DNA from 3 places in the Pseudomonas syringae pv. tomato str. DC3000 genome. Region 3 is predicted to be linked to each of the others. Evidence: predicted binding sites of a transcription regulator. Region 3 holds the regulator's gene; each other region holds the start of a gene.
What was found. The regulator FliA, encoded in region 3, starts transcription of late flagellar genes. The targets are predictions, from matches to a motif close to CTAAAGTTTNNNNNNNNNNNGCCGNTAA.
Positions count from the first base shown of each region.

Region 1: the regulator FliA is predicted to act here: its motif matches at 5,509-5,536, upstream of PSPTO_RS07020 (methyl-accepting chemotaxis protein).
Region 2: the regulator FliA is predicted to act here: its motif matches at 5,363-5,390, upstream of PSPTO_RS12710 (methyl-accepting chemotaxis protein).

Region 1 is NC_004578.1:1,460,449-1,468,312, forward strand. It holds gene PSPTO_RS07000 (glycosyltransferase family 2 protein) at 1-735, shown strand, start outside; gene PSPTO_RS07005 (CatB-related O-acetyltransferase) at 779-1,420, shown strand; gene PSPTO_RS07010 (branched-chain amino acid aminotransferase) at 1,560-2,579, shown strand; gene PSPTO_RS07015 (hypothetical protein) at 2,643-3,638, opposite strand; gene PSPTO_RS07020 (methyl-accepting chemotaxis protein) at 3,788-5,440, opposite strand; gene PSPTO_RS07025 (transporter substrate-binding domain-containing protein) at 5,560-6,351, opposite strand; gene PSPTO_RS07030 (ArsR/SmtB family transcription factor) at 6,513-6,821, shown strand; gene PSPTO_RS07035 (zinc-dependent alcohol dehydrogenase family protein) at 6,878-7,864, shown strand, end outside.
Region 2 is NC_004578.1:2,699,552-2,707,415, forward strand. It holds gene PSPTO_RS12685 (chemotaxis protein CheW) at 1-1, shown strand, start outside; gene PSPTO_RS30500 (hypothetical protein) at 56-181, shown strand; gene PSPTO_RS12690 (GNAT family N-acetyltransferase) at 255-740, opposite strand; gene PSPTO_RS12695 (hypothetical protein) at 801-1,199, opposite strand; gene PSPTO_RS12700 (MBL fold metallo-hydrolase) at 1,253-2,143, opposite strand; gene PSPTO_RS12705 (LysR family transcriptional regulator) at 2,251-3,135, shown strand; gene PSPTO_RS12710 (methyl-accepting chemotaxis protein) at 3,261-5,201, opposite strand; gene PSPTO_RS12715 (sarcosine oxidase subunit gamma) at 5,468-6,040, opposite strand; gene PSPTO_RS12720 (2Fe-2S iron-sulfur cluster-binding protein) at 6,044-7,864, opposite strand, start outside.
Region 3 is NC_004578.1:2,162,337-2,170,200, reverse strand. It holds gene PSPTO_RS10300 (protein-glutamate methylesterase/protein-glutamine glutaminase) at 1-798, opposite strand, end outside; gene PSPTO_RS10295 (chemotaxis protein CheA) at 849-3,095, opposite strand; gene PSPTO_RS10290 (protein phosphatase CheZ) at 3,129-3,914, opposite strand; gene PSPTO_RS10285 (chemotaxis response regulator CheY) at 3,934-4,308, opposite strand; gene fliA (RNA polymerase sigma factor FliA) at 4,561-5,301, opposite strand; gene fleN (flagellar synthesis regulator FleN) at 5,298-6,131, opposite strand; gene flhF (flagellar biosynthesis protein FlhF) at 6,247-7,575, opposite strand; gene flhA (flagellar biosynthesis protein FlhA) at 7,587-7,864, opposite strand, start outside.

The DNA.
Region 1 (7,864 bases), 700 kb from region 3:
GGCTCGACCGACAACAGCATCGCGATGCTTGAGTCCTTGCAGGAGCGTTACCCGTTCCAGCTTTATCGTCAGGCCAACCAAGGGGTCAGCGCTGCTCTCAATCATGGTCTTCAGTATGCCAAAGGCGTTTATCTCTCCACGCCGGATCTCGATGACATCATGCTTGCGTCTTCAGTGCGTATCCGTGCGGAGTATCTGGACAAGCACCCCGAAGTCGGCTGCGTCGGTGCGCTGATCAGCTACATGGACTGTGACGGCAAGAGGATCAAATGCCAGTCGCGTGATTACATAGAGCGGCTGACATTCGACGACGTGTTGCGTGGCGCGGTGGTGGTCGGAGCGCCGGTGGCGCTGTACCGGATGAAGGCCATGCGCGACGCGAATGGCTACGACCCGACAATCAAGGTTCAGGATTTCCAGGCGACGTTGAGAATTGCCTATCTGGGTTACCAGATTCATGTCATTCCAGAGGTCGTGACGCGCTATCGCCGTCACCCGAACAACCTTTCACGCAAGTACAAGGTCTTGCTGGACGCCGACCTGAAAAGCATCGAGCCCTACCGCAATCATCGCGAATATCAGCGGGGGCGTACGTTGCTCGTCAACAAGGCGCTAAAATACGCGACGGTCGCCGATAAACGCTATGCATGGAGCCTGCTGCGCTCCATCCCGTTGAGATACGCCAATCTAACGACCCTGCGGCGCTGCAAGCGCTTGCTCCTCAGCTATAGGTGAGCAAGGCAGTGCCGTTCGGAAATCAATTTGATTCAAGGTCGTCATGAAATTTATCGAGCTTTTGAAAACAAGGAAAGTGCGCAGGCAGTTGCGCAAAATGGACAAGCTGGAACGGCATGCCGAAAAGATCAGATTGAAATACCCGCGTGCTGTTGTAGGTGTAGGGACCTACGGCATACCGGATATAGTCGACTTTGGTGACAACTCGATACTGCGAGTCGGTTCGTACACTTCTATCGCCGAAGGCGTGAAGATTCTGCTAGGCGGGGAGCATCGCACCGACTGGATCACGACCTATCCGTTTCCTGCGATGGTTGAGCAAGTTTCCGATATCCAGGATTACGCCCCCAGCAAAGGCGATGTCGTCATTGGCAGCGACTGCTGGATCTGCGCCAACGCTGTGATTGTGTCGGGCGTCACAATTGGTCATGGCGCCATTGTCGGTGCCGGTGCAATGGTTGTGCGTGATGTGGCCCCTTATTCAGTCGTGGGCGGCAACCCCTGCAAGTTCATCCGCTGGCGTTTTGAAGAGGATGTTCGCGACCTCTTGCTGCGGGCCGCCTGGTGGGATTGGCCCATGGAAGAGGTCAAGTCCGTCGCGAGAACCTTGTGCAGTTCCGACATGGACGCCTTCCTTGCCTATATTCGCCAGCGTCAGGCATCGGTGAAGCAGCCGGCCAACTGACGTGACGCCTGTGTATTGCGTTGCTTCAGAAACGCCCTGTCAGTTTGCATTTATTTCAAGCCTCAGAGCCTGAATGATCTGGCAGAATAAGGCATTGGCCTGACTCGTCCAGGCAGTCGCTAAAATGATAGAGGGCGTTATGAGTCAAGAAAGCATCAACTGGGACACTCTGGGTTTTGACTATATCAAGACTGACAAACGCTATCTGTCTCATTGGCGCGACGGTGCCTGGGATCAGGGCTCGCTGACTGAAGACAACACGCTGCACATCAGCGAAGGTTCGACCGCGCTGCATTACGGTCAACAGTGCTTTGAAGGCCTGAAGGCCTATCGCTGCAAGGACGGCTCGATCAACCTGTTCCGTCCCGACCAGAACGCACAGCGTATGCAGCGCAGCTGTTCCCGTCTGCTGATGCCCCATGTACCCACCGACGTGTTCATCGAGGCCTGCAAGCAGGTCGTCAAGGCCAACGAGCGTTTCATCCCGCCGTATGGCTCCGGCGGCGCGCTGTACCTGCGCCCGTTCGTGATCGGAGTGGGTGACAACATCGGCGTGCGGACTGCGCCAGAGTTTATCTTCTCGATCTTCTGCATTCCGGTTGGTGCTTATTTCAAGGGCGGCCTGAAGCCGAACAACTTCGTGATCTCCGGTTACGACCGTGCTGCGCCCAACGGCACCGGTGCTGCCAAGGTCGGTGGCAACTATGCCGCCAGCCTGATGCCGGGTTCGGAAGCCAAGAAACACAGCTTCGCGGACTGTATCTACCTCGACCCGCAGACTCATTCCAAAATCGAGGAAGTGGGTTCGGCCAACTTCTTCGCCATCACCAGCGACGATGTGTTCCTGACGCCTAAATCGCCATCAGTGTTGCCAGGCATTACCCGCCTGTCGCTGATCGAACTGGCAAAAAACCGTTTGGGCCTGACGGTCGAGGAGGGCGATGTGTTCATCGACCAGCTCGACACATTCAAGGAAGCCGGCGCGTGCGGCACCGCTGCAGTGATCACCCCGATCGGCGGCATTTCCTACCAGGACAACCTGCACGTGTTCTACAGCCAGACCGACGTCGGCCCGGTTACCCAGCGTCTGTACAAGGAACTGACCGGTGTGCAATCCGGTGACATCGAGCCGCCCGCCGGCTGGATCGTCAAGGTCTGATAAAAACCCGCTGTTCGCATGCCAATGTTCTGCATTGGCATGCGTTTTATCAGGGCATGAGCATCACTCACCCCCCGCAGCCTTCCCTTCTTCAACCAGCTCTTTCGCTGGCCCCAGCACAATTGCCAGGTGCCGCAGGTCATCGACCTCGACGCTGTAGCTCTTGCCTGACGGGCTTTGGGTGACGGTGCCCAGTGCGTACACCGTGAAGAACTTTACCTCATCCGCATGGCTGAGCAGTTCGCTGATGTAGCGGCTGGAGCGGTAGGCCTGCATTTGCGCAGGTGATACGTAGAGGGTCACCAGTTTGCCGTCGAGGCGGTCGAAGAATTTGAATTTGAAGCCCTGCCCGTAGCGTTGTTCTATCAGCCCGCCGCCAAACAGTACGCGGCCGTTGTCGCCCGATTTGGCGAATTTGATATGGCGAAAATACGAGCGCAACGCGACTTCGCCCTGGCCGGGAATTCTCAGTTTCAACAGCTTGAAATCGTCCAGTGACAACTCGGCCTTGGCCTGTCGATAGCTGTCTACCAGGCGCTCCAGGTTGTTGGTGCGGGTTTCGCTGTAGCGAGCGGCCCTGGGTGTCGCGGGCTCGGTCAATGGCTGGCTGACGGGGGGCTGTGGGTTGCCTGCACCGGCTTTTTCTTCCCCGGATTTCTCTTTGCTCGGTGCTTTGAGCGTTGGGTCGAATATGTCGATGTAATCATCCAGCTTACGCTTGGCCTGGCGCAGGCGCGTCTGAACATCGGTTTCTTCAACCGGGATGTCCGGCTTTTCATCTGCGCTCTCATCCACCCACTCACAGTCCGGATGATGATCGTGATGCGGGTTGGCGCGAAAATGCGCAGCGACAAAGGTCGGGTTGTCCTGTGGCTTCACGTCGTAGCGAACCCCTGTCACTTTAGCGCCCAGCGCTCTGCAAGCTTCGTTGGAGCAGAGAAACTCGAAGCGCTTGCGTGGCGGTTCCTGGGAAAAGTACTCGCGGCGGGCAGCGGCAATCGACAACTCTTGTTGTAATTCGACGCAGAATGCGCGGGTGATGGGCTTGCTGGGCTTCATGCGGGCCGTCCTTGTTCGTCCAGGACACCACGCTATTTCAGGCGCGAGGGGCTTGCAACAAAATATGTAGGCAGACGTGCAGATTGGCCAGAAAAGGACGGAAGGGGCGGACTCTGCGCGCTGTGGCAGCGTGCAGAGTGCGTGTCGGATCAGGACAGGCGGAAGCGCCCGACGATATTGTTCAGATTCAGCGCCAATGTCGACAGCTCACGGCTTGCACTGCTGGTTTGCTGCGCGCCCGATGAGGATTGCGCAGACAAGTCACGGATGTTGACCAGGTTGCGATCCACTTCCCGTGCCACGTGCGCCTGCTGTTGCGCGGCGCTGGCAATGACCAGATTGAGGTCGTTGATCTCGCTCACCGCCGCGCTGATGGCGGTCAGAGAGTCATTGGCGCCCTCGGCGATAACGAGCGTTTCGCTGGCCAGTTCGGTATTGCCACGCATCGAGCCCACAGCCCGCTCAGTGCCGCTCTGGATGTTGGTCACCAGACGTTCGATTTCGCTGGTTGATTGCTGGGTTCTGTGAGCCAGAGCACGAACTTCGTCCGCCACCACGGCAAACCCGCGTCCGGCTTCACCTGCGCGAGCGGCTTCGATCGCGGCGTTGAGGGCCAGCAGGTTGGTCTGCTCGGCCAGACCACGAATCACATCCAGCACCTTGCCGATGTCGCGCGACTGACCTGCCAGCTCGCCAATCAAGGTGGCCGTTTTTTGTACGTCGGTGCTCATGGTGTTGATCGCGCTGGCGGTTTTCTTGACCAGCCCCAGACCGGCCTGCGCCGCGCTGGTCGCATTGCTTGACGAGCGTGCGGTGTGTTCGGCGTTACGAGCGACTTCTTCCACTGCGCTGGTCATTTCATTGACAGCCGTTGCGGCCTGGTCAATCTCGTTGTTCTGTCGCTGGATGCCTTGAACGCCGTCTTCGGTGATGGCCGTCATCTCTTCGGCAGCGGCGGCCAGTTGGGTTGCCGAATTTGAAATCTGCTGCAGGGTGTCGCGCAGTTGGGTCTGCATGGCAACCACGGCAGCAGCGACGCTGGTGTTGTCATCGGCATTGACCTTGATGGTGCTACTCAAGTCGCCCTTGGCGATGGTGCGCGTGATAGTGGCCACTTTTGAGGGTTCGCCACCAATGGCCGCCAGAATGCTGCGTATGGTCAGCAGCGTTACCATAACACCCAGTATCGCAATCACCAGCGTGGCGCCGATGGCCAGTTTGCTGGCCTGGTTGGCGCTGCCTTCCTGCGCCTCAAAACGCTCGCCAGCATGTTGCTTGCCTTGCTCGCGCAGGGTCTGCAGGGTCTTGAACACCTGCTCGGCAAACGGTTTGACCTCGGTACGGTTGATAGTGGCGGCGGCGGCGATATCACCCGTCTGGATAACGCTTGTCTGATGGCGCATGCCGTCACGCAGCTTTGCGTAATCGCGCTGCAACTGCTGAGTGAGCGTAACATCCAGCGTTTCAGCGGTGTTCTTGCCGAGCTGCACGGTCAGTTCATCGAGTTTGGCGAAAGCGGCTTCGTTCTCATTCTTCCAGCCGGCGGTCTGCTCCGGATTGCCGATGGCGATCATGCGCAGAATGTTGATGTCCACGCGGGTCAGCGCGCCGTCGATATTGTTCACCGCCTCGGTTGCCAGGAAATCCCGGTTATAGAGCGCGTCGACGTTCTCGGTCGATGTCTTGAGTGTATGGATCATGAAAACCGATAGCGCTACAAACGCGACGATGATGGCGAAGGTCGAGGCCATCAATCGCTGTTTTACGGTGAGGCCAGCATGGGCCGCTTGGGTCTGGGACATGAGGGTTTCCCTATAGGTTTGCGCTTACAGAATCAGAAGCCGTGCGAAATGCATCACAGGTTCAAACACTATCGGCGTCCCCGACCCAAGCTTTAAATAATGGCAAAATGATATGCTTTTTACAGTTGTGTCGGCACTGCCAGCCACTCTCCCAACGCCTTTTGATATTCACCGGTGGCCTTGCTCAGATGCAGCCATTGGTCCACGTAGCTTTTCCAGGTCACGTCATCGCGTGGCAGCAGGTAAGCTTTCTCGCCGTATTGCATGTAATGGGTCGGGTTGACTGCGCACAGGCCGGGCATGCGTTTCTGCTGATAAAGTGCTTCGGAAGCATCGGTGATCATTACGTCGGCTTTCTTGTCCAGCAACTCCTGAAAGATGGTCTTGTTATCGTGAAACGCCAGAGACGCATTGGGCAGATGGGCGCGTGCGAACGCCTCGTTGGTGCCACCGGCCGGTTCTATCAGGCGCACTGACGGTTGATTGATCTGCTCGACAGTCTGATACAAGGCCTGATCTTCACAGCGGACCAGCGGGATCTTGCCATCGACATCCAGCGTACTGCTGAAAAAGGCTTTCTTCTGGCGTTCCAGACTGACCGAAATGCCGCCCATGCCAATGTCGCATTTACCGGCAACCATATCCGGCAGCAGGGTTTTCCAGGTGGTAGGCACCCATTGCACAGTCGCGCCCAGGCTCTTGGCCAGCGAGCGGGCCATAGTGATATCAATTCCTTCGTGTTCACCGTCTTCGCGCAGCAGGGAGTAGGGTTTGTAGTCGCCTGTGGTGCAGACCGCCAACTGACCTGTCTGCAATACCTTGTCCAGATGCGACGCTGATTCCTGGGCCTGAGCCATCGCTGCCATGCCCAGAAGCAGGGCGCTAAATACGCTGTATTTCAGATTGATCATGAGACGGTCCTGGCTTTGATACGAAGTGCGCTCGCGACTGCGTAGCGGATTTTATAAGTGCCGACAGAGTGCTTTATCCGGCATGCCGATGTGAAGCGGCAATCACGTTCTGTGCCATGTGTATTTCTGCATGGGGGTTGAACATTTCGTAAAAAGGCGTAATGTTGCACCCCATGATTCTTGAGCAAATCAAAGCGGTCGGCAATGACACTCGCATGTTGATCATGGAGTGGCTGAAAGACCCACTAACCCATTTTCCTCCCCAGGACCACGGTGATCCGGCGATAGGGGTGTGTGTGTCACATATTCAGGCCAAGGCCAATCTGTCGGCTTCCACGGCGTCCGCGCATCTGGCCATCCTGCAGCGTGCCGGGCTGGTGCAGGCGACGAGGATTGGCAAGTGGACGTACTTCCGCCGTGACGAGCAAGCCATCGACCGGTTCGCGGATCGGCTCAAGAAAGAGTTGTAAGTTTTATTTATACATTTCGTCATTTTGCGTAATGTTGAATTGATAGGAGATTGACCATGAGCAACACAACCATCTACGTGCAGGCTGGCGGCGGCTACGATCAGGTCAGCGTTGGCGAAAGCGAAGTGCTGGCACCCAAAAGCGGTGAAATTACCGTGCGCCTGCACGCCAACTCGCTCAACTACCACGATTTCGCCGTTGTCACCGGCATGTGGGCACCGACTGAGAAGCGCATTCCCATGGCCGACGGTGCCGGTGTGGTGACAGCGGTCGACGAGGGCGTCAGCGAGTTCAAGGTGGGCGACTCGGTCGTCAGCACCTTCTTCCCTGAATGGATCAGCGGTGAGCCACTGGTTGAAGGCTTTGTCACAGTGCCTGGCGACGGCGTTGATGGCTATGCCCGTGAACAGGTTACCGCTCGCGCAACCTCGTTCACCCGCGCGCCATTGGGTTACAGCCATGCCGAGGCGTCCACACTGACCACTGCCGGCCTGACTGCATGGCGTGCGCTGATGGTCGATGACTCGTTGAAAGCCGGTGATACCGTGCTGGTGCAAGGCACTGGCGGCGTGTCGATCTTCGCCCTGCAATTCGCCAAGATGGTCGGCGCTACGGTTATCGCCACCTCTTCGAGCGATGAAAAGCTGGAGCGTCTGCAGGCGATGGGCGCCGACCATCTGATCAACTACCGCAAGGACAGCAACTGGGGCGAAACGGCCCGCAAGCTCACCGGCGGGCGCGGTGTGGACCACATCATTGACGTAGGCGGCCCATCGACGCTGCAGCATTCCATGAACGCAGCACGGGTTGCCGGCCATATTTCGGTCATTGGCATTCTCAGCGGCGTGGCCGGTCAGCTGGAGTTCGTTCCGGCGCTGGTCAAGCAACTGCGCATGCAGGGTGTGCTGGTGGGCAGCCGCACGCAGCAGCAGGACATGATTCGCGCGATTGACGCCAACGGCATGCGCCCGGTCATGGACCGTTCGTTCCCGATGGCCGACATTGTCGAAGCGTTCAAGTATCAGGAAACCAACCAGCATTTC
Region 2 (7,864 bases), 540 kb from region 3:
AACCGAATGCTCCGCGTGTGGCCTTATTACCTATACACACGCGGAGGATCCGACCATGACCGAGAAAAAAGACGAGAAGAAGCCAGAACCGGCAAGCGACGTACCAGCGCATTCGACGCCGGAAGAAAAGGAACGCCTGAAAGACTTCAACAAGGATGGCATTCCGCCTGGGGTCTGCTGATTGCCCTGACGTCTGTTTTCCGAAGCGCCCGGCCTTTTTCAGGCCGGGCGTTATCGTTTCAGGGCTTTATGACTCATTCACCACTGTTGGCGAACGCCAGCAGCCCTGCACCTTCCATCCGGTAACGCACCCATTCGCTTTGCGGCTCTGCACCGATCGCTTCGTAAAACCGGATAGCGGGCTCGTTCCAGTCCAGCACGCTCCATTCGAGGCGGCCGCAATCGTTGGCCACGGCTTCGCGAGCGATGTGTCGAAGCAGGGCGCGGCCTGCGCCGACGCCGCGCTGCTCAGGGGTGATGTACAGGTCTTCCAGATACACCCCGTTACGCCCCAGCCAGGTGGAATAGCTGTAGAAATACACGGCGTAGCCAATGGGCTTGCCGTCGTACAGGCACATCAGCGCGCTGGCAGGTGCATTGTCAGCAAACAGAGACTTCTGAATGTCTTCGGCACTGGCCTTGACTTCATGCCCGGCGCGCTCGTAGATCGCAAGTTCGGTGATGAATGCCAGAATCTGACTGACGTCAGCGACAGTGGCAGGGCGGATTTCGAGGGGCACGGAGGCACTCCTTGGCTGATGGGCGCAGCATGATAGCCGCAGTCGTCAGTCAGTCGATAGTCACGCGTCGCGCAGCAAGTCGTTGGCGTTGAGCAGTTGGTAGACGATCTGCGGGCGTGCTTCCAGAGCGCTGCGGATTGCGCTTGCGACCAGTTTGCGTGTCTTGCGGCACAGCCCGGTCTTTTTCTCGACGACAATGCTGATGCCGCGCATGGTGCGCACTTCGTTGAAGCCCGGTGCGATTTCAATGCGCACGCCCAGTTGCTCGAAAATCCTGCGCTGCATGTGCTGCAGATCTTCCAGGCTTTCGACACGGCCCAGGCGTTCGAGCAGCGTGATTTCCGCGTCACGGGTCAGCTTGAGTATGCGCCGGTCGGCATCCTCGGCCTCCAGCCGTTCGCGCTCGCAGTCGCAAGCGCCGGGCGGGCAGGGGTTACGGATTTTGACGGGTGGGTTCATGGACGCAGCATAGCGATGGATGTGGGCTTGTGACCACACCCATTTACAGCAGATCAGTTAGGCCACTTCATCTCGCCCTTGATGACCTTGGCACTCAGTTCCAGCGAGCTGGGCTCGGCCAGTTGCGGCCAGGCTTTCTGCATGGTATCGATCAGGGCCTTGGCGTCCTTGGCTTTGGCCGCTTGTTGTTCAAAGGATTTCAGATAGTCGGCGGTGAAGGCAACCGCTTGGGTGCCTTGAGGAATCTGCCCGAGGTAATGGCCTGGGATCACGGTGGCCGGTTTCAGCGCTTCGATGCCCTTGAGTGTGGCGAGCCAGTCCTGACGGGACTTGGGGCTCTGTGTGTCGGCTACCCAAACGTGAATGCCGCTGGACACCACGACGCCACCGACGACGGCCTTGAGCGATGGAATCCATACATAGCTGCGTTCCGGAGCCGTGCCTGTCAAACCTTTGATCTCCAGCGGCTGACCTTCGAGGGTCAGGTGATCACCCTCCAGCACTTCGGGCAGCACCAGTTTTTCCGGGGCGTTGTCTTTCAGGATGGGGCTCCAGTAGGCAAGCTTGCCTTGCATCGAGGCCTTGATCGCTTTGACGGTAGGCGCGCTGGCAACGATTTTTGCATCGGGGAAAGCCGCTTGTATGACCTCCAGACCGAAGTAGTAATCCGGGTCGCTGTGGCTAATATAGACAGTGGTGAGCTTCTTGCCGGTGGCCTTGATCTTCGCGACCAGCGCCTGAGCATCGTTGCGCTGAAACTGCGCATCGATCAGCACCGCATCATGCTTGCCGGTGACCAGTTCTGAGGACACCGGGAAGATGGCTTTTTCGGCCGGGTTGTAGACCTCGATCGCCAATGGGGCGGCAGCGTGGGCGGCGAGCGGGAGCAACGTAGCGAGGGGCAGGGCGGCGAGGGACAGGGCAAGCAGGGAGTTGCGCAACATGAGGCACGACCTTTGGCGGGCAGGACTGAGGCCCCTATCTTAAGTTGCTTTAAATGAAACAAAAGCCTCAGTATTGGCAACTATAGATTGCTTGAATCGGACGAATAATGGATCGCATCACGGCGGCGAGGGTGTTCATCGCCATCAACGAACGCGGCAGCCTCATCGCTGCCGCCGAAACGCTGGATATGTCCAGAGCGATGGTCACCCGCTATCTGGCGCAGATGGAACGTTGGGCGGGCGCAAGGTTGCTGCACCGCACCACCCGTAAACTTGGGCTGACGGCGCCGGGGCAGGCGACATTGCTGCGTTGCCAGCAGTTGCTGGAGCTGGCCGATGCCGTGCCTCTGGCCGCCGACACACACGTCGACGAACCGCGCGGCATGGTGCGCATTGCCTGCTCACAGTCCCTGGCGCAGGCGGTCCTGGCGCAGGCGGTCACCGCCTACCTGCAGCGCTATCCCGGCACGTCGGTGGATTTTCAGATCGGCAATGAAGCGGTGGACTTGGTGAGTGAACGCATCGATCTGGCCATCCGCATCACCAATCAGCTGGACCCCAACCTGATCGCTCGACCGCTGGGGCATTGCGATTCGCGGGTTTGCGCGTCGCCGGCGTACCTCGCTGCACACGGCACGCCGTCCAGGCCGCAGGAATTGAGCGCTCATAATTGCCTGACCTATTCCTACTTCGGTAAAAGCCTATGGGAGTTCACCCGTCAGCACACGCAGCTCAGTGTGCCGGTGGGCGGCAACCTCAGCGCCAACGATTCAGTTGTATTGCTGGAAGCCGCAGCGGCAGGCGCGGGTATTGCCTTGCAGCCGGTGCATTCGGTAGCGCCGTTGATTGCCAGCGGCAAGTTGATTGCGCTGATGCCCGACTATCAGCCACGCGCGCTGGGGATACACGCGATCTACACCTCACGGCATCACCAGTCAGCGACCCTGCGTACCCTGCTGGATTTTCTGGCTGAGTGGTTTGCGAGAGGGTGAGGCCTGCTCAAGACCGGACGCGGAGCGTCGCACGATAGTGGGTTATCGTTGCCTACGCTCCAGCAGGAATGCAGTTCTCTATGCTCTGTGTCGCACGATAGCGGCGGTTACCGCCGCGCTACGCATCAAGTCTTGAACTTGCGCACCAGGCCGTCGAGTTCGCTGGACAGTGTCTCCAGGCTTCTGGAGTCGGCGCGGGCCGAGTCCGAAAGGTCGGCGATCAACTGAGCATCGCCATGGATCTGGCTGATGTGGCGGTTGATGTCCTCGGCGACCTGATGCTGTTCTTCAGCGGCAGTTGCGATCTGGGTGTTCATGTCGCGAATCACATCCACCGACTCACGAATCTGCCCAAAACTGCTACGTGCCTGCCCGATCTTGGTCACCGACTGCTGCGACACTTCAAGGCTGGAATGCATCTGTTGCGCCACCGAAGCAGTGCGTCTGGCCAGGTTGCCCAGCAGGCTGTCGATCTCGGCAGTAGAGTCGGCGGTGCGCTTGGCCAGCGCGCGAACTTCGTCGGCCACCACGGCAAAGCCGCGACCCTGTTCACCCGCGCGCGCCGCTTCAATGGCTGCGTTGAGGGCCAAAAGGTTGGTCTGTTCGGCGATCGAGCGGATGGTGTTCAAAATCGACTGAATGCCCGTGCTGTCTTTTTCCAGCTGGGTCATGTCCTTGGCTGAGCGGGCCAGTTCTTCGCTCAACTGATCAACGCTGCGCACCGCATCATCAATCTGCCGCTGGCCTTCGCGGGCCTGTTGCTGACCGCTGTCGGCGGAATCGGCGGCCTGGCTGCAGGAGCGGGCGACTTCGTTGGAGGTGGCGACCATCTCATGGAAGGCGGTTGACACCATGTCCACCGCCTCGCGCTGACGCCCGGCGGCTTCGGCCATGTCGTTGGAGACACGGGTGGAGCTGTGCGATGCCTCGAGAATTTTCCCGGCGGCCTGACCAATATGCTGGATCAGGTTGCGAATTGCAGTGAGGAACTTGTTGAACCAGCCCGCCAGCTGCGCGGTTTCGTCGGTGCCACGCACGGCGAGGTTCTGGGTCAGGTCGCCTTCGCCACCGGCAATGCCTTCAAGGCCAGTGGAAACACTATGGATCGGACGCACGATGACACTGGCAAAACTTGCCCCGACAATCGCGAACACCAGCGCCAGCACGGCAGCGATGATGCCGATCAGCCAGGTCAGGCGAGTGGCCGAGGCCATCACTTCGTCTTGCTTGATCAGGCCGATAAAGTTCCAGCCCAGTTGCTCGGAAGGGTAGACGTTGGCCATGTAACGCTCGCCATTGAGCGTCAACTCGACCAGACCACTGCCGGTTTTTGCCAGTTCGGCGAAACCGTCGCCCAGTTCACCCAGCTTCTTGAAGTTATGCTCTGGCTGTTTGGGGGCGACCAGCACTGTGCCGTTCTTTTCCATCAGCATCAGGTAGCCGCTTTCACCCAGCTTGATCTGCTTGACGATGTTGGTCAGTTGCTTGAGTGACACGTCGATGTTGACCACGCCACCGGGGTTGCCGAGCTTGTTGGGGATCGCCCGGATGGTGCTGACCAGCACCGCATCATCGTTGGCCCAGTAGTACGCATCGCTGCGCACAGTCTTGCCTGCATTGGCCATTGCGGTCTTGTACCACGGCCGGACACGCGGGTCGTAGTTGCTCATTTTCGGGTCGTCCGGCGTCATGATGTAGCTGCCGTTGATCAGACCGTAAGAAACGTAGGCGTAGGCCGGGTGGGCCTTGGCAATGCTGGCGAACAGCTCGGTGGCCTGTCTGTCGTTTTCCGACTGCGCGGTAGCGGCGGCGCCCATATAGTTACGAAAGTCATCGCTTGCACCGGCGATCAGCGGGTGCGCAGCGATGTAGTTGACGTTCTGCGTGATGCCGTCGAAGAACAATTGCATGGCGTTGTCGACCTGACGAATTTCCCGCCCGCTGCTGTCGACAAAGTCGCTGGTCGCCTTGTCGCGCAGGTTCACAATTACAATTGCAGCCACGACCACGATGGGCAAACACGCAATCACTGCGAAAGCCCACGTCAATTTCTGTTTGATATTCATTTGAGCTCCGGAGTCTATTACTACCGCAAGTGTCGGGCGCTGCATGGCTGCATGGCTGCATGGCTGCATGGCTGCATGGCTGCATGGCTGCATGGCTGCATGGCTGCAGTCTGTCGCGCCGAGCCTTCACCCGGAGCTTTGTCTCATGGTCTACCGAGAATGCAACGGCTTGTTGCCAGGATTCTTTAGGCAGGATGGCGCTAACGGGTATGTTTGTCGTTTCTGGGTCAGGGACGTGCCGCACGCCCTGACAGGTAAGTCGATTTTTACAGGCAGCGCCCGCCAAACTCGGTCATGGCGTCCAGCATCGCGTCCTTGAAGTACGCCAGCGAGGCGCGATCAAAGAGAATCTGCATACGAGGCCCGGTTTCTGCACCGACGTTGATGACGATCACGTTGATCCGCGCCGCCGAGGTCTGCGCCACCGAGCCGGGGCCGAAGGCCTGCGGGCGCAGGTCCACGCCGCACACTTTGGCCATCACCTGCGCAATGCACGCGCCACTCAGTTGTAGCCAGGCGTGGCTGTCTTCACGGGGCAGCAGGTAATTGGCGCTGTGGTCCAGTTCCCAGCGAGCTTCTTCATCGGCGATACGCTGCCCTTGATCAAGCCGGCTGCCCAACAGCAGGTACTCGGTCAGTGACAGACGAGCAACGTGGCTGCCGTCGGGCTGGGTAATGGCGCGATTGGGCGTCTCGGGCAGGCTGAAACCGCGTGCGGTCAGGTAGTCGGCCGTTTGCGCACCGCGAAACCCCACGCGTGGCAGGTCGGTCAGGTCTTCCAGTGTGCAAAGTGAGGTGGCATCAAGTTCGACAGGGCGGTCTGTGGTAAGACTGGTCATGGTTCAGAGCTCCTGGCGCTGGTTTTCAGGGTCGAAAAAGGGCAGTTTCACGACGGTGGCCTGAACCACCACGCCGTCTTCGACGCGGATCGGAATCTGCTGGCCGGGCGTGCTCTGATCGAACGCGGCGTAGGCCATGCCGATAATCATGTCGAGGGTTTGCGAGTACTCGCAGGAGGTGACATTGCCGCTGATGTCCGCGCCTTTGAGCACCAGATGGCCCTCAAGCGGCAGCGGGCTGGCTTTGGGCAGGGTGAAACCGACCAGTTTGCGCTTTTGCGGCAAGGCTTCGAGGATGTCCACCGCGCGGCGGCCGACGAAGAACGGCTTGGTTCGACTGACCGCCCAGCCCATGTCGATCTCGCCGGGATGCGTCATGCCATCGGTGTCCTGACTGATGATCACATGGCCTTTTTCAAGGCGTAACAGACGCTGGGTCTCGACGCCGAAAGGGCGCATGTCGAACGCCTTGCCCGCTTCGCTCAGCGCATCCCACAGCTTGAGGGCATGCCGCGCCGCAACGTGGATCTCGTAGCCCAGTTCGCCGACGAAGCCGACTCGCAGCAAGCGTGCCTTGATGCCTGCAACAGTGCCTTGCCGCACGCCAAGATAGGGAAAACCCTCGGTAGACAGGTCAAGATCGCTGCACACCTGCGCCAGCACCTTGCGTGAATCCGGGCCTGCCACGTTGACCGCCGCAATGGCCGCCGTGACGTTGGTGATGTCCACGTTCAGACGCCATTGCGCGTTCCACTTGAGCATCTGCTGATAGATACGATCCACGCCGCTGGTGGTGGCGGTGACGTAGAAATGCTGTTCGGCAAACCGTGCACACACGCCGTCATCGATCACCACGCCCTGTTCGTTGGTCATCAATGCATAGCGCGAACGCCCGACTGGCTGCTTGAGGAAGGCGAAGGTATACATACGGTTGAGTAGCTCGGCGGCGTCCGGGCCGCGTATGTCCAGGCCGCCGAGGGTCGAGACGTCGATGATGCCGACCTTGTTACGCACGTGCAGGGCTTCCTGCTGCATGCAGGCATCACGTCGCGACGGCTTGCCGTAGAACGCCGGGCGCTGCCAGATCCCGGCGGGCATCATTTTCGCGCCTGCCTGCACGTGCCGTTGATGCATGGGCGTCTGGCGGTACGGGTCGAAGGCGCGACCCGCCACGTGCGCCAGTTTCTCGGCCTCGAAGGGCGGACGCGCCGTAGTCACGCCGGTTTCGCTGATGCTGCGCTGGGTTGACGCCGCCACCAGGCGTGCAGTCGGCAGCGCAGAGTGGCGGCCTTGCGACGGGCCCATGCCGACCGTGGAGTAGCGTTTGACCAGTTGGATGTCGCGGTAGCCGATGCGCGTGGCGTTGACGATGTCGCGCACTTGCAGGTCTTCATCGAAATCGACGAAATCCTTGCCCTTGGGGTGCGGGAAGATCGGCCAGCTGAAATTGACCTTTGCTTCAGGGCGCAACGCAGGCGGATTTTGGTTGGGTTCCAGGCCTGGCGCCGAGAGCATTCCGCCGGCGGCATGGGTAGCGTCTGCCAGCACGTTATCCAGCACGTGATAGCCATTGACCGAGCCTGCAATGCCCAGGTTCTGCGGCAGGCCGCTGAGGGTGAATTCGGCCTGTTGATCGTCGTAGGCAAGCTTGCCGCCCGCCTGACAAAGCAACTGATAGACCGGCATGTAGCCGCCCGACATGCACAGCAGGTCGCACTCGACACTCAAGCCATGATTGGCCACTTGGCCTTGACCGGTGATCTTGCGCAGTTCGGCACCGCTGACATGGCGCATGCCTTTTTCGTGCAGCGCCTCGTAGACCGT
Region 3 (7,864 bases):
CTCCGCTTCCTTGACGCTGATCTTGCACAGCTTGTCGAGGCGCTCGGCAAAGGCCTTGGTGAACGCTGCAGGCATGTGCTGAATCAGCACCAGCGGTGCCGGAAAATTGGCTGGCAACTGGGTCAATACCCGTTGCAATGCAACCGGGCCGCCCGTCGAGGTGCCAATGGCCACCAGCTTGTAAGCCTTGCGCTTGGCAGTGCCGGTGGTGGTCGGGTGCGCAGGCGTGTGGTGAGCATGAGCGGCCGGCGCCGCGGCGGGCGCGACAGTGCGTGAAGGCACGGCTCGGGCGGGCGCTGCTGCCGAGGGCGCAGGCGCACGACTGGACAGGGTTGATGGCGCGGGAGCAGCCGGGGCTGGCGATGCAGCGCTGGCCGAACCAATGCCGCTCGAACGACGGTTACTGCGCGAAATGCTGTTGATTTTCTCGCACAGCAGTTGCTTGACCTTCTGCGGGTTGCGCGAGATATCTTCGAAATTCTTGGGCAGGAAATCCACTGCACCGGCGTCCAGAGCATCCAGCGTCACGCGCGCACCTTCATGCGTCAGCGACGAGAACATCAATACCGGGGTGGGAATACGCTGCATGATGTGACGAACTGCGGTAATGCCATCCATCATCGGCATTTCGTAGTCCATGGTGATGACGTCAGGCTTGAGGGCCAGCGCCTGCTCGATCGCTTCCTTGCCGTTGGTGGCGGTGCCGACAACTACAATGTTGGGGTCCGAAGAAAGAATTTCCGTGACACGGCGGCGGAAAAAACCGGAATCATCCACCACCAGGACCTTGACTGCCATAAACACTCCAATAGGTGTTGCAGGCAGCCAGGCTGCCCGCAACCCCGGATTCAAATACGCCGAGCGGCGTAACGCTTGAGCATGCTGGGTACATCGAGAATCAAGGCGATGCGACCGTCACCGGTGATGGTGGCGCCCGACATGCCCGGCGTACCTTGCAGCATCTTGCCCAGCGGTTTGATGACCACTTCTTCCTGACCGACCAGTTGATCGACGACAAAGCCGATGCGCTGGGTGCCGACGGTAAGAATCACGACGTGCCCTTCTCGCTGCTCTTCGTGAGCCGCCGAACTGACCAGCCAGCGCTTGAGATAGAACAGCGGCAAGGCTTTATCACGCACGATCACCACTTCCTGGCCGTCAACAACGTTGGTAGTCGACAGGTTCAGGTGGAAGATTTCGTTGACGTTGACCAGCGGGAAGGCGAAAGCCTGGTTGCCCAGCATCACCATCAGGGTCGGCATGATCGCCAGGGTCAACGGCACCTTGATGACGATCTTCGAGCCTTGGCCCTTGGTCGAATAGATGTTGATCGAACCGTTGAGCTGGGAAATCTTGGTTTTCACCACGTCCATGCCCACACCACGGCCCGACACATCGGAAATCTCGGTCTTGGTCGAGAAGCCCGGTGCAAAGATCAGGTTATAGCAATCGGTGTCGCTCAACCGATCGGCTGCATCCTTGTCCATGACGCCGCGTTTGACCGCAATCGAGCGCAGCACGTTGGGGTCCATGCCCTTGCCGTCATCGGAAATCGACAGCAGGATATGGTCGCCTTCCTGCTCTGCCGAAAGAATCACCTTGCCGCCGCGGGACTTGCCCGAGGCTTCGCGTTCTTCCGGCGTTTCGATACCGTGGTCGACCGCGTTGCGCACCAAGTGGACCAGCGGGTCGGCAAGCGCCTCTACGAGGTTCTTGTCGAGGTCGGTTTCTTCACCGACCAGTTCCAGGTTGATCTCTTTCTTGAGCTGGCGAGCCAGGTCACGTACCAGACGCGGGAAGCGACCAAAGACTTTCTTGATCGGCTGCATGCGGGTCTTCATGACCGCGGTCTGCAGGTCCGCAGTGACCACATCCAAGTTGGAAACCGCCTTGGACATGGCTTCATCGCCACTGTTCAGACCCAGACGCACCAGACGGTTACGCACCAGTACCAGTTCGCCGACCATGTTCATGATCTCGTCCAGTCGGGCGGTATCGACACGAACCGTGGTTTCAGCTTCCGTGGCCACCGGTTTTTCGCCGGAAGGCGCAGGCGCCCGGGCAGGTGCAGGTGCAGCCGCCTTGGCAGGCTCTGCCTTGGCAACAGGTGCCGGAGCAGGCTTGGCAACCGCTGCTGGCGCAGCAGCCGGGGCCGGTGCAGACGCCTTGGCAGCGATGGCCTGAGGTTCGAACTTGCCCTTGCCGTGCAATTCGTCCAGCAGGTTTTCGAATTCGTGATCGGTGATCTCGTCAGATGCCTTCGCAGCACTCGGGGCCTTGGCGGCACCAGCGGCGGCAACCGGCGCGGCCACAGCACTGTCAAACGAGCCCTTGCCGTGCAACTGATCGAGCAACGCTTCGAACTCGTCGTCGGTTATTTCGTCGCCGGGCGCAGCCTTGCTGCTCTGGGCAGCAGGTGCAGGCGCTGGAGCAGCAGCAACATCGGCCGCAAACTTGCCCTTGCCGTGCAACTGGTCGAGCAGGGATTCGAACTCCTGATCGGTGATCTCGTCGCTGGCAGGCGCTGCAACGGCTGCTGCAACCGGAGCTGCAGGTACAGACACCGGATTTGAGCCATGCAACGAGTCGAGCAGTTGCTCGAACTCATCGTCGGTGATGTCATCGCCAGCGGCGGCTGATGCAGCTACCGGCGCGACAGCTTCGACCACCGGTTCAGGCTCGGGAGCGGCAACCTCGTCGGCAGATTGAGGCTCGGCCAGACGCGCCAGCGCCGCCAGCAGTTCCGGCGTCGCCGCAGTCACGTCAGTCCGTTCACGTACCTGGCCGAACATGCTGTTGACCGTGTCCAGAGCTTCCAGGACCACATCCATCAGTTCGGAATCAACGCGCCGCTCACCCTTGCGAAGGATGTCGAACACGTTCTCGGCGATGTGGCAGCACTCCACCAGCTCATGGAGCTGGAGGAAGCCGGCGCCGCCTTTTACAGTGTGAAAACCGCGAAAAATTGCATTGAGCAGATCAGCATCATCCGGTCGGCTTTCCAGCTCGACCAATTGTTCTGACAACTGCTCCAGAATTTCGCCGGCCTCTACCAGAAAATCCTGAAGGATCTCTTCATCGGCGCCGAAGCTCATGGGGTGCTCCCTAAAATTAACCGTCAACAGACCTTAGAAGCCGAGGCTCGATAGCAGATCGTCTACATCATCCTGTCCGGATACGACGTCTTCACGTTTATCGGCATGAATCTGCGGACCTTCACCCTTGTCGAGATGTTTTTTAGGATCTTTTTCAGCAAGGATGGATTCTTCGTCATGTTCGATGCCAGCGAAGCGATCGACATGGCTGGCCATGAGCACCAGCTTGAGCAAATTGCCCTCTACTTCGGTCACCAGTTGCGTGACGCGCTTGATCACCTGACCGGTGAGGTCCTGGTAATCCTGAGCAAGCAGAATATCGTTGAGGTGCGCGGAAACCGTATGGCTTTCCTTCTCGGTACGCGTCAGAAAACCATCGACGCGCTTGGCCAGTTCACGAAACTCTTCGGCACCGATTTCGCGACGCATGAAGCGTCCCCAGTCTTCGCTCAACGCCTTGGCGTCGGAACTCAGACCATTCATGATCGGCGTGCTTTCCTCGACCAGATCCATCGTACGGTTGGCCGCGTTCTCGGTCAGCCTGACGACGTAGGAAAGACGCTCCGTCGCGTCCGTGATCTGCGACACCTCTTCGGCCTGAGGCATATGCGGATCAATGTGGAAATTGACGATTGCACTGTGCAACTCACGCGTCAGCTTGCCCACTTCCTGATAAAGGCCGCGGTCACGGGTCTGATTGAGCTCATGGATCAGCTGCACAGCTTCGCCGAAACGGCCTTTTTCAAGGCTGGTGACGAGTTCCTGTGCGTGTCTTTTTAAGGTCGACTCAAAGTCGGCCATCGAATCATTGTTATCCATAGCGCCCTCACGGCATGCATCAGCTATTGACGCGTTCAAAGATCTTTTCGATCTTCTCTTTCAGCGCTTGAGCCGTGAATGGCTTGACTACATAACCGTTCACCCCGGCCTGGGCAGCTTCAATGATCTGCTCACGCTTGGCTTCGGCAGTAACCATCAGTACAGGAAGGCTTTTGAGACGATCGTCCGCACGGACCTGACGCAACAAGTCGATACCGGTCATGCCAGGCATGTTCCAGTCCGTCACCAGAAAGTCAAAGGCACCGCTCTGCAGCATCGGCAATGCGGTCAGACCGTCATCCGCTTCAGATGTGTTGGTAAACCCCAGATCACGCAACAGATTCTTGATGATCCGCCGCATCGTTGAGAAGTCATCAACGATGAGGATTTTCATGTTCTTGTCCAATTCGACCTCCAAGCAGTCTTTAACGCGTTCAGCACCTGAACACGCTGTTCACTCAATACTGGCACAGCACACCCCCAGCTATACGAAACGACGACGGGCTTGGCACAACGACAGTCAAGACTGCGACTAAAGCCCATCGAGACATTGCCCGACAGGCCCTTGCCTCGTCTATCCTGCTACCACGTAACGCTTTGCACAGCCGGCATGCAGACAACGCACGACAAACGTCGCGCACTGCCGTCAACGCGCTCGCCACTCCCCCAAACGCCCTCGCAAACGAGCTGCGCACTGGCTGTGTAACTGACTGACTCGAGATTCGCTGACACCAAGAACCTCTCCGATTTCCTTGAGGTTCAGCTCTTCGTCGTAGTACAGCGCCAACACCAGACGCTCGCGCTCTGGCAAATTGGCAATTGCATCGGCCAACGCTGCCTGGAAGCGCTCGTCTTCCAGGTCGCGTGATGGCTCAAGCGAACCGCTTGCGCCGTCCTCGTGCAGCCCTTCATGATCGCCGTCCTGCAGCAGGTCGTCGAAACTGAAGAGGCGGCTGCCCAAGGTGTCATTCAAAATCCCGTAATAATCATCAAGACTCAACTGGAGTTCGGCCGCAACCTCGTGATCTTTAGCGTCACGACCGGTTTTAGCTTCAATTGCGCGAATTGCGTCACTGACCATACGGGTATTGCGGTGAACCGAGCGAGGTGCCCAGTCCCCCTTGCGAACCTCATCGAGCATTGCACCACGAATGCGAATACCGGCATAGGTCTCGAAACTCGCACCCTTGGTGGAATCATACTTGGTGGAAACCTCGAGCAGGCCGATCATACCAGCCTGAATCAGATCCTCGACCTGCACACTGGCCGGCAAGCGCGCCAGCAGATGATAAGCGATACGCTTGACCAGCGGCGCATAACGCTCGATCAACTCGTACTGCGAATTACGGGAGGTTTTGCTGTACATCTGGTAGCCGCTCGCAGTCATTGCACAGGCCCCGCACTGGTCTGGTGAACGAGTCGCTCAACGAAGAACTCGAGATGACCCCGCGGGTTGGCTGGCAACGGCCAGGTATCAACCTTCTGGGCAATGGCCTTGAAAGCCAGCGCACATTTGGAACGCGGGAATGCTTCGTAGACGGCACGCTGCTTTTGTACCGCCTTGCGCACGCACTCGTCGTACGGCACGGCACCTACATATTGCAGGGCAACATCAAGAAAACGATCAGTCACTTTGGTGAGTTTGGCGAACAGGTTGCGTCCTTCCTGCGGGCTCTGGGCCATGTTGGCCAGCACCCGGAAACGGTTCATGCCGTAGTCGCGATTGAGCAGTTTGATCAGGGCGTACGCATCGGTGATCGACGTGGGCTCGTCGCACACCACCAGCAGCACTTCCTGAGCGGCGCGCACGAAGCTGACCACCGACTCGCCGATACCGGCAGCGGTATCGATCACCAGCACATCGAGGTTGTCGCCAATCTCGCTGAACGCCTGAATAAGGCCGGCATGCTGGGCCGGTGACAGGTGCACCATGCTCTGGGTGCCAGAGGCCGCAGGCACGATACGAACCCCGCCCGGCCCCTGCAACAGAACGTCGCGCAACTCACAGCGACCCTCTATCACATCGGCAAGCGTGCGTTTAGGCGTCAGCCCAAGCAGAACGTCGACATTGGCCAGGCCAAGATCGGCATCCAGCAGCATGACGCGCCGGCCAAGCTCGGCGAGGGCCAGTGATAGGTTCACTGACACGTTAGTCTTACCGACGCCACCTTTGCCACCGGTCACCGCGATAACCTGTACGGGATGCATGCTGCCCATGTTATTTCTTTACCTTGTCTTGCGTAGACCGAAACCACATCAAGGGCTGCACGTTCGCAAATGAACACCGCATGGCAGACCGTTGACGCAGGGACATTCCAAAAATATCCATCACTTAACCCACTCTCTTGCCAGGGGTGTGATAGAGGTCAGCAAACATATCCGCCATCGCTTCCTCGCTAGGCTCATCCTGCATCTGCACACTCACCGCACGACTCACCAGTTGATGACGTCGTGGAGTGTGCAGGTCATCAGGAATACGTGGACCGTCCGTGAGGTAGGCCACCGGTAACTCGTGACTGATCGCCAGGCTCAGGACTTCGCCCAGGCTGGCTGTTTCATCAAGCTTGGTCAGAATGCATCCGGCCAGGCCACACCGTTTGTAACTGTGATACGCAGCGGTCAGCACCTGCTTCTGGCTGGTCGTCGCCAGCACCAGGTAGTTACGTGATTTGATGCCGCGCCCTGCCAGGCTTTCAAGCTGCATGCGCAGCGCAGGATCACTGGCCTGCAGCCCGGCGGTATCGATCAGCACCACGCGCTTGCGCAGCAAAGGCTCCAGCGCCTGAACCAGCGACTGGCCCGGATCGACATGGGTGACCGGCACGTTGAGGATGCGCCCAAGAGTCTTGAGCTGTTCCTGCGCGCCGATGCGGAAACTGTCCATACTGACCAGGGCGATATTCTGCGGGCCGTACTTCAACACATAACGTGCCGCCAGTTTGGCCAGAGTGGTGGTCTTGCCCATACCGGCAGGACCGACCATGGCAATCACTCCGCCCTCTTCCAGCGGCTCGATGTCCGGTACAGCAATCATGCGGGCCAGATGGGCCAGCAACATGCGCCAGGCCTGACGAGGCTCGTCGATGTCCGGGATCATCGACAGCAGATCGCGAGACAGCGGGCCGGACAGGCCGACGCGTTGCAGACGGCGCCACAGGTTGGCCTGCTGCGGACGGCTGCCTTGTAGCTGGTTCCAGGCAAGGGAGCCGAGCTGGACTTCCAGCAGCTCGCGCAGGCCGTTCAATTCAGAGCGCATCGAGTCAAAGGCACGCTGACCGCCAGCAGGCTCTGCAGCCGGTGCGGGAGCGTAGGCAAACGGGCGTGGCGGCTCTTCGAGCGTCGGTTCGATATGCGTGTCGGCAGCACTGACCGGCTTGCCGGAAAACAGCTGAAGGTTGATCGACGCATCGCTGTCGCTACGGTTGTTCAGTTCGGCCTGAGCGGAGACGATGCGCGACTGAGTCTTGCGCAGCTCGTCTTCGAGTTCCATATTCGGCACACGCGGCGCCAGGGCAGACAGCTTGTAATCCAGAGCGGCAGTCAGCTCTACGCCACCGGCAATGCGCCGGTTACCGATGATGGCCGCCTCGGCGCCCAGCTCATCGCGAACCAGTTTCATGGCTTGACGCATATCGGCGGCGAAAAATCGCTTAACTTGCATGACTCACTACCTCAGCCGTTCGGCCCGACAGTCGCTACGATGGTTACTTGCTTGTTGTCCGGTATTTCCTGGTACGCCAGAACATGCATGTTCGGTACAGCCAATCGTCCAAATCGTGACAGCATCGCCCGGACAGGACCTGCTACCAGAAGAATGACCGGCAACCCTTGCATCTCCTGACGCTGGGCCGCTTCAATCAACGAACGCTGGAGCTTTTCAGCCATGCTCGGTTCAAGCAGAACGCCTTCTTCCTGACCCTGACCAGCCTTCTGCAAACTATTGAGCAATA